Regions from separate parts of the Sphingomonas sp. F9_3S_D5_B_2 genome, predicted to be linked through region 2. Evidence: predicted binding sites of a transcription regulator. Region 2 holds the regulator's gene; each other region holds the start of a gene.
What was found. Region 2 encodes LexA, which represses DNA repair genes until DNA is damaged. Its sites were predicted from a motif close to GTTCCNCNCTTGTTCT; they were not measured.
Positions count from the first base shown of each region.

Region 1: ACUXST_RS09135 (MmcB family DNA repair protein) is a predicted target of LexA. The motif match lies at 2,044-2,059, and genes of this name have one in related genera.
Region 3: ACUXST_RS10555 (putative DNA modification/repair radical SAM protein) is a predicted target of LexA. The motif match lies at 1,245-1,260, and genes of this name have one in related genera.

Region 1 is NZ_JBSZFB010000003.1:116,255-119,624, forward strand. It holds gene hpf (ribosome hibernation-promoting factor, HPF/YfiA family) at 1-258, shown strand, start outside; gene ACUXST_RS09120 (PTS sugar transporter subunit IIA) at 315-776, shown strand; gene ACUXST_RS09125 (DUF1491 family protein) at 783-1,127, shown strand; gene ACUXST_RS09130 (cell wall hydrolase) at 1,406-1,969, shown strand; gene ACUXST_RS09135 (MmcB family DNA repair protein) at 2,071-2,556, shown strand; gene ACUXST_RS09140 (ankyrin repeat domain-containing protein) at 2,553-3,131, opposite strand; gene ACUXST_RS09145 (YcgN family cysteine cluster protein) at 3,195-3,370, shown strand, end outside.
Region 2 is NZ_JBSZFB010000001.1:897,820-901,189, reverse strand. It holds gene ACUXST_RS04360 (ComEC/Rec2 family competence protein) at 1-357, shown strand, start outside; gene ACUXST_RS04355 (DUF4242 domain-containing protein) at 409-681, shown strand; gene ACUXST_RS04350 (VOC family protein) at 684-1,028, opposite strand; gene lexA (transcriptional repressor LexA) at 1,037-1,699, opposite strand; gene ACUXST_RS04340 (peptidyl-prolyl cis-trans isomerase) at 1,789-3,370, opposite strand, start outside.
Region 3 is NZ_JBSZFB010000003.1:385,114-388,483, forward strand. It holds gene ACUXST_RS10555 (putative DNA modification/repair radical SAM protein) at 1-1,242, opposite strand, end outside; gene ACUXST_RS10560 (pyridoxamine 5'-phosphate oxidase family protein) at 1,383-1,877, shown strand; gene ACUXST_RS10565 (DUF1206 domain-containing protein) at 1,867-2,673, opposite strand; gene ACUXST_RS10570 (peptide MFS transporter) at 2,676-3,370, opposite strand, start outside.

The DNA of each region.
Region 1 (3,370 bases), on a different contig from region 2:
GCCTATGTCGAGAACGCCGCCTACACCGTCTTCTCGGGCGGACCGGACACCAGCGAGGACGACGTCGCCGATGCCCCCACCATCGTGGCCGAGACGCGCGTCGACATACCGGACTCAAGCGTCTCGGACGCGGTGATGCTCATGGACCTGCGCAACACCGGCGCCCTGATGTTCAGGAATTCGGCGACTGGCGAGTTCAACATGATTTATCGCCGCGAAGACGGGAACATCGGTTGGGTTGAGCCGCACACCGACTGACACCATCAATTTCAGCGGTCCGTGCTCGAGGGCTCGCCAAGCAAGAGTGCATTTCAATGCAACTGTCCGAATTCCTCGACTTCGACGCAATTAATACCAGGCTTTCCGGCAACAAGCGGTCGCTGCTGCAGCAGCTGTCGAACATTGCCGGTCAGCGGCTCGGTATCGATTCGGCGGAGATCCTGGCCAGCCTCAGCGAGCGCGAGCAGCTCGGCTCGACAGGCTTCGGCCAGGGCGTCGCTATTCCGCACGGTAAGATCGAGGCGCTCGGCAGGATTTATGGACTGTTTGCGCGCCTTGCGGAGCCGATCGATTACAAGGCGATCGACGGCCGGCCGGTGGACCTTGTCTTCCTCCTCCTCTCGCCGACTAACGCCGGCGCCGAGCACCTGAAGGCGCTAGCTGCGGTCAGTCGGGTGACTCGCAACGTTCCGACGCTGGAGAAAATGCGCGGCGCCGACAGCCGGGACGCCCTCGCCGCGGTGCTGATGGGGGCGGATGAGCGCGACGCCGCCTGAAGGAGGATGAGCGACGGCCGCCTCGCCGCGGAGCTCGAAGCGACCGGCCTGCTGAGGCGCGTCCAGGCCCAAGGAGACTTTGCAACTCTCTTGCGCAAGGGCGACCCGCACAGCGGAGCGCTGCTACTTCTGATCACCAGCCGAGGCGCCCATTTCGGGTGTCTGGAACGCGTGCTCAACCTCGACGGTCGCTACGCCTGGCAGCGCTGTGGACCGCCCGAATCGGCAAGTTCCGCCGACGTTAGGGATTTCCTCGCGCGACGAACTCGGTTCGACCCAGATTTGTGGGCGATCGAACTGGACATCGCGGCACCCGAACGGTTCATCGCTGAAACGACCGCTTCGGGTTGACCATCCGGTTCGTCGCGGTGAAACCCTGCTCAACAACAAGAGCGGGGGGCATTCTCCGACCGGAAAGAACCGGCGGGATGCCACGCGAGACGGGGAATCACTAAAAGGGGCCAAGCGGGAAGCACTCCGCTTATCTATTCTGCCTTATAATAGTGTGATTCACCGCACGTTTTGCGGTTTTCATGTTCGTATCTATTCGATCGTCGGTACTTCTTTGCCTTGCCTTGTGCGCGAGTTCTGTAACTCCCGCTATTGCCGGAGAGGCCAGCGAGCCAACCGTGGCAGCAACGCAGGCGATCATGCCGCAGGTTGCCACTCCAGAAGTTCTCGACATCGACGGCAAGCCCACCCTTTCGGGCGGCGACACCGAGACCATCTCTCCAGTTCAAGACGCTGCTCCCGTCGCAACTCCTGCGGTTGCTCCAGCCGGCGATCTCTCCGAGGTCGTTGCGCAGCTGCGCGATGCAGATGCCGGTAGTCACGAGCTCGAATGCCTCGCCACCGGCGTTTATTTCGAAGCGAAGAGCGAGCCGCTCGCCGGCCAGTTGGCGGTAGGCAAGGTCATCGCCAATCGCGCTGCCTCGGGCGGCCGCTTCCCGCCGTCTTACTGCGGCGTCCTGTTCCAGCGCGGGCAGTTCTCGTTCATCCACGGACGCGCCCTCCCGTCGGTCTCGCACTCGAGCCGCCAGTGGCAGACTGCCGTGGCGATCGCCAAGATCGTCGACGGCCACCTGAAGGAGTCCGCGGTCGGCAATGCCCTGTTCTTCCACGCGCGTTACGTCTCGCCCAGCTGGCGCCTGAAGCGCGTCGCCGCGATCGGCAACCACATCTTCTATCGCTAATCGGAAGCGGCGGGGCGAGCGGGACTGCTGAACGGCAGTCCCGCTCACTTCTATAATACTAGTGCATTGGCGGTGTTCTCCGGATGTTCTATCGAGCGCCGGTGGCCACACAGCTTGATTCTTCCTGCTTCCGCGATGCACCGCCGATCGCCGCGGAGGTCGCACGCGGAGTCACGCGCCTGCTGTGCCGACATGACCTGTTCGCGATTTGCGAAGTGCCACTCCCGAACGGCCGCCGCGCCGACATCATGGCGATCGATCCCAAGGGCGGGCTGACGATCGTCGAGATAAAGGTGGCGAAGTCCGACCTCGTCGGAGACTGCAAGTGGCGCGACTACCTCGAATATTGCGATCGCTTCTACTGGGCAGTGCCACCGAGCCTGGCAGCGATCCTGGACGAAGAGCGCTACCTGCCGGGCGAGGCGGGGCTCATCGTCGCCGACCGCTACGATGCCGCCATCGCCCGCAATGCAGCGCACCGGCCGCTGGCAGCCGCTCGCCGGAAGGCCGAGGTGCTTCACTTTGCGCGCAGGGCTGCACGGCGTCTTGCCGCCCAGATTGACCCCACGCTGGGCGAGGGCCGCTAGGCGCCTGCCTTCGGCTTCTTCTGCTCGATCATTTGCAGGATCTCGCGCGAGCGGTTGTCCCGCTTCGCATAGTCGCGGGCCGAGAAACCGGCGACTGAATCTGTCCGGTCCGGGTTGGCGCCTTGATTGAGTAAGACCTTGGCGATCCGCGGCTCGCGTAGCTGCACCGCGATGATCAGTGGAGTCTCGCCGCGCCGGTTTGCCGTGTCGACCTTGGCGCCAGCGCTGATCAGCCACTCGACGGCTTCCGCATAGCCCGACTTGGCAGCCGCGATCAGAGGCGTGTCGCCGTCCTGGCCGGCGAGATTCGGGTCGGCGCCCCCGTTGATCAGGAAGGCAGTAAACGCCTCGTCGTTGTTGCTGATGGCCGCGATCAGGGCGGTGTCGCCTTTCGCACCCTTGGCGTCGACGATCCGGCGTCCGACGGACTGATACAATTGCATGGCCTTCCCGGTATCGCGGCTGCGCACTGCGCTGACGAAGTCGGATCCCTTGGTGCCGTTGTCCTGAGCGACGGAGGCCGTGGTCGATGCCGCGAAGCACAGGCCCGCCAATGCCAATTTCATAAACTTCATGGACTTAGCCCCACCGGTACGCGCTTGATCGGCGTTGGATAGCAGAGCAAGGGTGGCCTTGTCATGAACGCTGCCGGTCCGCGCTTCTGGGAAAAACCGCTTGCCGCGTTGAACAGCGGCGAGTGGGAAGCACTGTGTGACGGCTGCGGCCGCTGCTGCGTTCACAAGATCGAGGACGAGGAAACTGGCCTGCTCTACGCGACGAACGTCGCCTGCAAGCTGCTCGACCGCCGCAACGG
Region 2 (3,370 bases):
CAGTTGTTTGCGGAAGCGTCCGGGTTCGACGGGCAGCCTGCGAACCTGGGCTCCACGGCATTCAGTTCGTGCACTCGCGACAGCTGTGCCGCCGTGATTCGGAAACCGAACGCGGAATGGCGGCTGCTGGCGACCCGTTCATCGACGCGGATCGGGTGGCAGACGCTCACCGGCGCCTGCAAAGCGGCGGACATCGTCGTCTCGGACCGGCGGCTGCCCCGCGGCTGCGCACCGGGCTGGCTCAAGCTCGACAGAACGTCGCTCCGCCAAAGCGGCGGCGTCGCCCTCTACCTCGGCTCCTCGCCGCACGTCGAGACCGTCGCCGAGCGCGTGGAGCAGCACCCCTGGCGCTACTGACGATCGCTCCGGAATGGCGTATGAGGACCGCCTCCAACAGGGGAGGTCAACATGCCGCAATATGTGATCGAGCGTGAAATGCCGGGTGTCGGTTCGTTAGGTCCCAGCGACCTCCAGGGTGCGTCACAGACCAGCTGTTCGGTCCTGCGTGACCTTGGACCCGAGATCCAGTGGGTCCACTCGTACGTCACCGACGACAAAATCTACTGCATCTACCGAGCCCCTAACGAGCAGATGATCCGCGACCACGCCGAGCGTGGCGGCTTCCCGGCCAACAGCATCTCGCAGGTTCGGAGCGTTATCGACCCGACGACGGCGGAGTAGGCCTAGGTCTCGCTCCAGACGGCAAGCTCGCTGCCCGCCGGATCGATGAACTGGAATCGGCGGCCGCCCGGGAACGAGAAGATCGGTTTGGCGATGGTGCCGCCGGCCTTCACGACGGCGTCGAATGCAGCCTCCAGGTCCTGCACGCGAACGACGGGCAGGGGGGCTGCAAGCGCCTCGTCAGGTTGTCCGTTGAGGCCGACATCGACATCGCCCGTCGTCGTTGCCGAATAGTCTGGCCCGTAGTTCGTGAACTCCCAGCCGAACGCCTTGGCGTAGAATGCGCCCGTGACTTCGTGCGCGGTTGCGCTCGGCAGTTCCACATAGTCGATGCGCGGTCCAGCCATTGCGGGGCTCAGTACCGGCGGATCAGGCCGGCGAGGCGGCCCTGGATGCTGACCTGCTCGGGGCGGTAGCGCTGGGCTTCGTAATTCCGGTTGGCGGGATCGAGGCGGATCATATTGCCCTCACGCCGGAACGTCTTGAGCGTCGCTTCCTCGTTGTTGATGAGCGCGACCACGATCTCCCCTTCGCGGGCCGTATCCACCTTGCGGATCAATGCGAAGTCGCCGTCGAGGATCCCTTCGTCGACCATGGAGTCGCCGGAGACTTCGAGCGCGTAATGTTCGCCCGGACCGAGCAGCGCCGCCGGAACAGAGAAGGATTCCGTGCCCTGCAGTGCCTCGATCGGGGTTCCGGCCGCGATCCGGCCATGCATCGGGATTTCGAGCGTGTCGTTCGCTGCCGCGGGAAGTGCAGGGCGAAGCTGGGCAGGCGGTGGCGCCGGCGTGTTTGTGGCCACGGTCTCCGGAATCTTGACCACCTCCAGCGCCCGGGCGCGATTCGGGAGGCGGCGGATGAACCCACGTTCCTCAAGCGCTGAAATGAGCCGGTGCACCCCGGACTTCGACTTGAGGTCAAGCGCCTCGCGCATCTCGTCGAAGCTCGGCGAAACGCCGTTGTCGTCGAGACGTTCGCGAATGAACATCAGCAACTCGCGCTGCTTGGCGGTGAGCATGTGGCGTTACTCCCCCGTTCCGTTATGGAACGAACGGAGAACGTGTAGGCAACATGACATTGGCCGTCAAGTCGCCTGCGCCCGGGTGTTTAACTCGCCGTTGTCGCCAAGCGCCGCTTCACGTCCGCGATGGCGCTCTCGTTGCGCTGCACCTTCAGCTCGGCACGGATGGCAGCGAGGAACTGACGTGCATAATCGTCTTCGGTTGCGCGCTGCAGCTCATGCGTCATGCTGCCGATTATTGCGGGTTGCGAAAGCGCGTTGCCGGGTACGATCTTGTTGACCTTGACGACGAAGAAGCCACGCCCCTGCTGGTCCGGAACGGCGCGGCTCTTGCCCTGCGTGAGCGAGAACAGGACCCGCACGGGCGGCGGCACGGGCTGGCTGCTCTGGGCGATCTGGATGCGGCGCGCGGAAAGCGGCTGAATGGGTGCGTTCACTCCGCTCTGCTTGACGGCATCGGCCAGCGACATGCCGGCCGAGGCCTTCGCCGCGATCTGGTCCGCTGCCTTGCGGGCGCGGATTAGCGCTTCCGTCTGGATCCAGTCGTTGGCCACCCGGTCCTTGATGCTCGCGAGCGGCGCGGGTGCTGCGGGGACGATCTGGTCCGGAGAGACGATCGCGTAGCCGCCGTCATTCGGAAGAGTCGCGATCTCCGGCTCGTCATTCGGCGCAATCTCGAAACCCGACTTCACGGCTGGCGCCAGGTTCGGGCCGAGCTTGAAGTTGGGATCGTTGCGCGAGGTGCCCTGCGCAGTGACGAGCGGGGTCGTGGTCACGGGGAGCTTCAGTTGTGTCGCGACCTCGGTGAAGTTGCTGCCGCCGTCGAGCGCGTTCTGCGCCTTGTCAAACAGGTTCTCGATCGTGCTCTTGCGCTTGTCGGCGGTCAGCTTCGCCGCAATCTCGGAGCGCGCCTGCTCGAGGCTCTTTCCGCCGATCAGCTTCACCGAATCGACCTTTGCGACCACCCAGCCGAAGTCGGACTGAACCGGGCCCACGATGGCGCCTGTCGCGGCGGAGAAGGCAGCTTGTGCGGCGCGCTCGCCCGCGATCGACGCATACGCCTGGCGGGTCTGCTCGGTCACGGTGGTGACGGCGGCATTGCTGCCCGCCGGGGCCGCGGCAGCCGCGATGGTCGCACCGGCCTTGGCACGGTCGGCGATTGCCTGCGCGGTCTTCTGGTCCGGCACGACTGCCTGGCTCAGCGTGCGGGTGTCCTTTGCCGCGTAAGTCGCCTGGTTGGCCTGGTAGTATTTGGCAATCTCGTCGTCGGTGGCCGTAATCGATCCGAGCTGACCCGGAGTGATCAGGGCAAAGCGCAGGGAGCGCTGTTCGGGAACCATGTAGCGGTTGCGGTTGGCCGCGTAGAAGCGCTGGATGTCCGCGTCGCCCGGCTTCAGCCCCTGGGCGAAGAGCGTGACTGGAAGCACTGCAGCCTGACCCTCGCGCGCTTCCATCAGCACTGCTGCATATTGCGTCGCGACGCCAACGGGGACGCGGGCCTCGGCGGCGAGTGGCACGATCAGGTTCCGGGCCGCGACCTGCGCACCCAGGATTTCGCGCACGTCGCGGTCGTTCAGGCGGCTCCGCGCCAGGAATGCCTGGTAGCCCTCGACACTTGGTTTGCCGTTCAACCCCCGCACGCCAGGAATCTGGCTGATCTCTGCGTCC
Region 3 (3,370 bases), on a different contig from region 2:
GGCCGCGAACAGTTCCAGCTGCTGCTGCTTTGGCGCGATTATCTTCTGGAGCTGTGCGCTGTCGGTTAGCAGGGTCGGACGCCAGTCCGCAGTCGTGATGAACGGGCGCAGCTTGGTGATGGAGACGGTCAGGCGTGCGACGTCGTCGAGCCGCAGCTTGCGCCAACTCCGGGACGCGACGATGCGGTCGACCGCTTTGACGCCCAGACCGGGGACGCGCAGAAGCATCTCGCGTGGCGCGCGGTTCACATCGACAGGGAAGTTGTCGCGAAACTTCAGCGCCCAGGCGAGCTTCGGGTCGATGTCGAGGGGCAGCATGCCCGCCTCGTCAGCGGCGCTTTGCACCTCTTTCGGTGCGAAGCCGTAAAAGCGCATCAGCCAATCGGATTGGTACAGTCGGTGCTCGCGCATCAGCGGCGGTCGCTTGAGCGGGAGGACGGCGCTTGGATCAGGGATCGGGCTGAACGCCGAGTAGTAGACGCGACGCAGGCCGAAGCGATCGTAGAGCGTGCTCGCCTTGCCGACGATGTCCGCGTCGCTCGCTGCGTCCGCGCCGACGATCATCTGCGTCGACTGGCCTGCGGGTGCGAACCGAGGGGCCGACTTGAAGCGCTTTGCGGCGTCCCCGGCCTCGGCGATCGACGCCTTCATGTCGTTCATCGCGCCTTCGATCTGACCGGCGTTCTTCTCGGGTGCCAATGATGTGAGGCCAGCTTCGGTCGGAAGCTCGACGTTGATTGACACCCGGTCGGCAAGCAGCCCCGCCTGACGGACCAACTCCGGGTCGGCGTCCGGAATCGTTTTGAGATGGATGTAACCCCGGAAGTCGTGGTCCTCGCGTAAGCTCCGGGCCACCTCGACCAGTTGCTCCATCGTGTAGTTCGAGGAACGGATGATCCCGGACGACAGGAACAGCCCCTCGATGTAGTTGCGCTTGTAGAAGGCGAGCGTGAGGCGGACGACCTCCTCCGCCGTGAACCGCGCCCGGCGGACGTTCGAGCTCTTGCGGTTGATGCAATAGGCACAATCGAAGATGCAGCTGTTGGTCAGCAGGATCTTCAGGAGCGAAATGCAGCGGCCGTCTGGCGCATAAGCGTGGCAAATGCCCATGCCTTCGCTGGAGCCGACACCCTTGCCCCCGCGGCTGTCGCGCTTGCTCGTCCCCGACGACGCGCAGGACGCGTCATATTTGGCCGCGTCAGCAAGGATCGCGAGCTTTGCCTGGACGTCGAGCTGGGCCACGCGTTCTATCTATGTTCCGCACTGGTCACTTGCAAGACAATAGCTTAGCTGACGCGGCTGACCGACCTGACCGAAAGGCCGTAGCACGGAACGTGGGGCGCTGACGGCGGTTGGTTTGGCGGACAATTAGGAGATTCCCGATGGCCGATGACCGCGAAATCGAAGAGACGTTCTGGAAGGCGCTGAAGCACAGCCCGTTCATCATGCTTGGCGTCGAAGGCACGCGCGACGGCGCGACCCAGCCGATGACGGTGAACTTCGAAGACCAGGACCGCGAAGCAGGCGTGCTGTGGATCTTCACCGCCAAGGACCATGACCTCACCCACGCGCTGGGCCAGTCCAATCGCGCGATCGGGTCATACTCCGCCAAGGGTCACGACGTGTTCGCCAGCCTGCGCGGGACGCTGCAAATTCAGAACGACCGGGCCACCATCGACCGGCTGTGGTCGCCGATGGTTGCCGAATGGTACGAGGGCAAGGACGACTCCAAGATGGCGCTCGTCCGATTCGATGTCGAGGATGCGAAGATCTGGATCAGCGATGTGGAAGGCTTCCTGAAGCCCGCCGTCAATAAGCTGTTCGGCCGGAAGCCGGAGACCGGCATGAAGGAGAAGGTGGCCGAGATCAGCCTGTAGGAAGGCTCTCGCGCAGCTTGCTTTCGATGTTCTCGGTTGGCGGCCGGTGAATCGACCGGTAACGTGCTTCGACGAGGCTGTAGACGCCGAACAGCATCAAGCCGGCTGCCACCGCATATTCGAGTGGCCCGTGCAGCGCGTCCAGGGCCTGCTCGAGTCCGCCAGCTTCCGCCGGGTTGCCGTCGAGGGCTGCACGGGCGAGCAGGAACCCGACAGTAAGGAATGTGACCCCACGCGCTGCATAGCCAGCGCGGCCCAGCCATTTTGCCCACCCTTGGCGCGCCCGCTCGTCAAGGTGACGCAGGAATGAGCAGGTGCCGACTTTGTACAGCTGCACGAGCCCCGCGCCGGCAAGCACGGCGGCTGCCACTGCGAGGACCAGCTGGCCGTGCGGCAAGTGCAGCGCAGTCGCTGCATTGTCTTGTGCTCCCCCCTTCGCTTCATGCCCGTCGGTGATGAGGCGCGCCGCCTTGTAAGCGAGGTACGAATAGATCGCGCCGCTGCCACCGGCGGCGATCCGGCGGCGCCACGCCTTTCCGCCGTCGGTGCCGCTGTCCATCCCGAACGCTGCGTCCGCAAGCCGCCACAGTCCATAGCCTGTCATTCCGACGATCATCACAATCAGCAGGCCGCGCCCGAAGCCGCGGTTCAGGTATTCCAGTGCGCCGGTGAGGTCCTCCGTCCGGCCCGTGCCGAGGACCAGCACTCCGATAACGATGTAGAGCGCCCCGCGGACAAGGAAGCCGAGCCTCGCCAGCCACTGGAACTTGCCCTCATATTTCGGTTCGGCGCGCACGGTCAGCTGAGCGCTTCCGCTTGCTCCTGTGGGCTCCCTTCCATTCGCTGCCCGAGCAGCAGCTTGAACAGCACGAATGCGACCAGCCCGACGCCGGCACTGGCAATGTGGATCAGCCAGAAGGTGGTCGTCGGCAGGCTCGAGTAGAGGCCACCGACATAGCCGACCATCTTGTTCGCTGCGAAGAACGACAGATAGTAGAGCCCGATCACCGTCGCGGTGATCTGCTTGGGCGCGATCTTCGTGAACAGCGCCAGGCTGATCGGCAGGATGTGCGCGAAGCCGATGCTGTTCAGCAGGTGGAACATGAAGGGCCAGAACAGTCCGATCTTGGCACCCTCCGGCTGGGTCAGCGCTGCCATGAACAGGCAAGCGCCGCCGGCGACCGTGAACAGACTGCCGATGATCATCTTGCTGATCTCGTCAGGCTCGCGATGGTTGAGGCTCCACCATTTCCAGAACGCGGCGACCGCGACGAGCATGGAGAAGCTCAAGGTCGCGTCGAGGGTGATCAGCCATGAGCTCGGCATCGTGTAGCTCATGAACGTCAGGTTGAACTGCTGATCGCCCCAGACGAGATAGGCGTTGAAAATCTCCTGGTTGGTCAGGAGCGAAATGGCCATCACCGGAATCAGGATGAAAAGCGCAAGCACTCGGGACTTGTCCTCGCGCGGCAAGTTGCGGGTCATGTACAGAT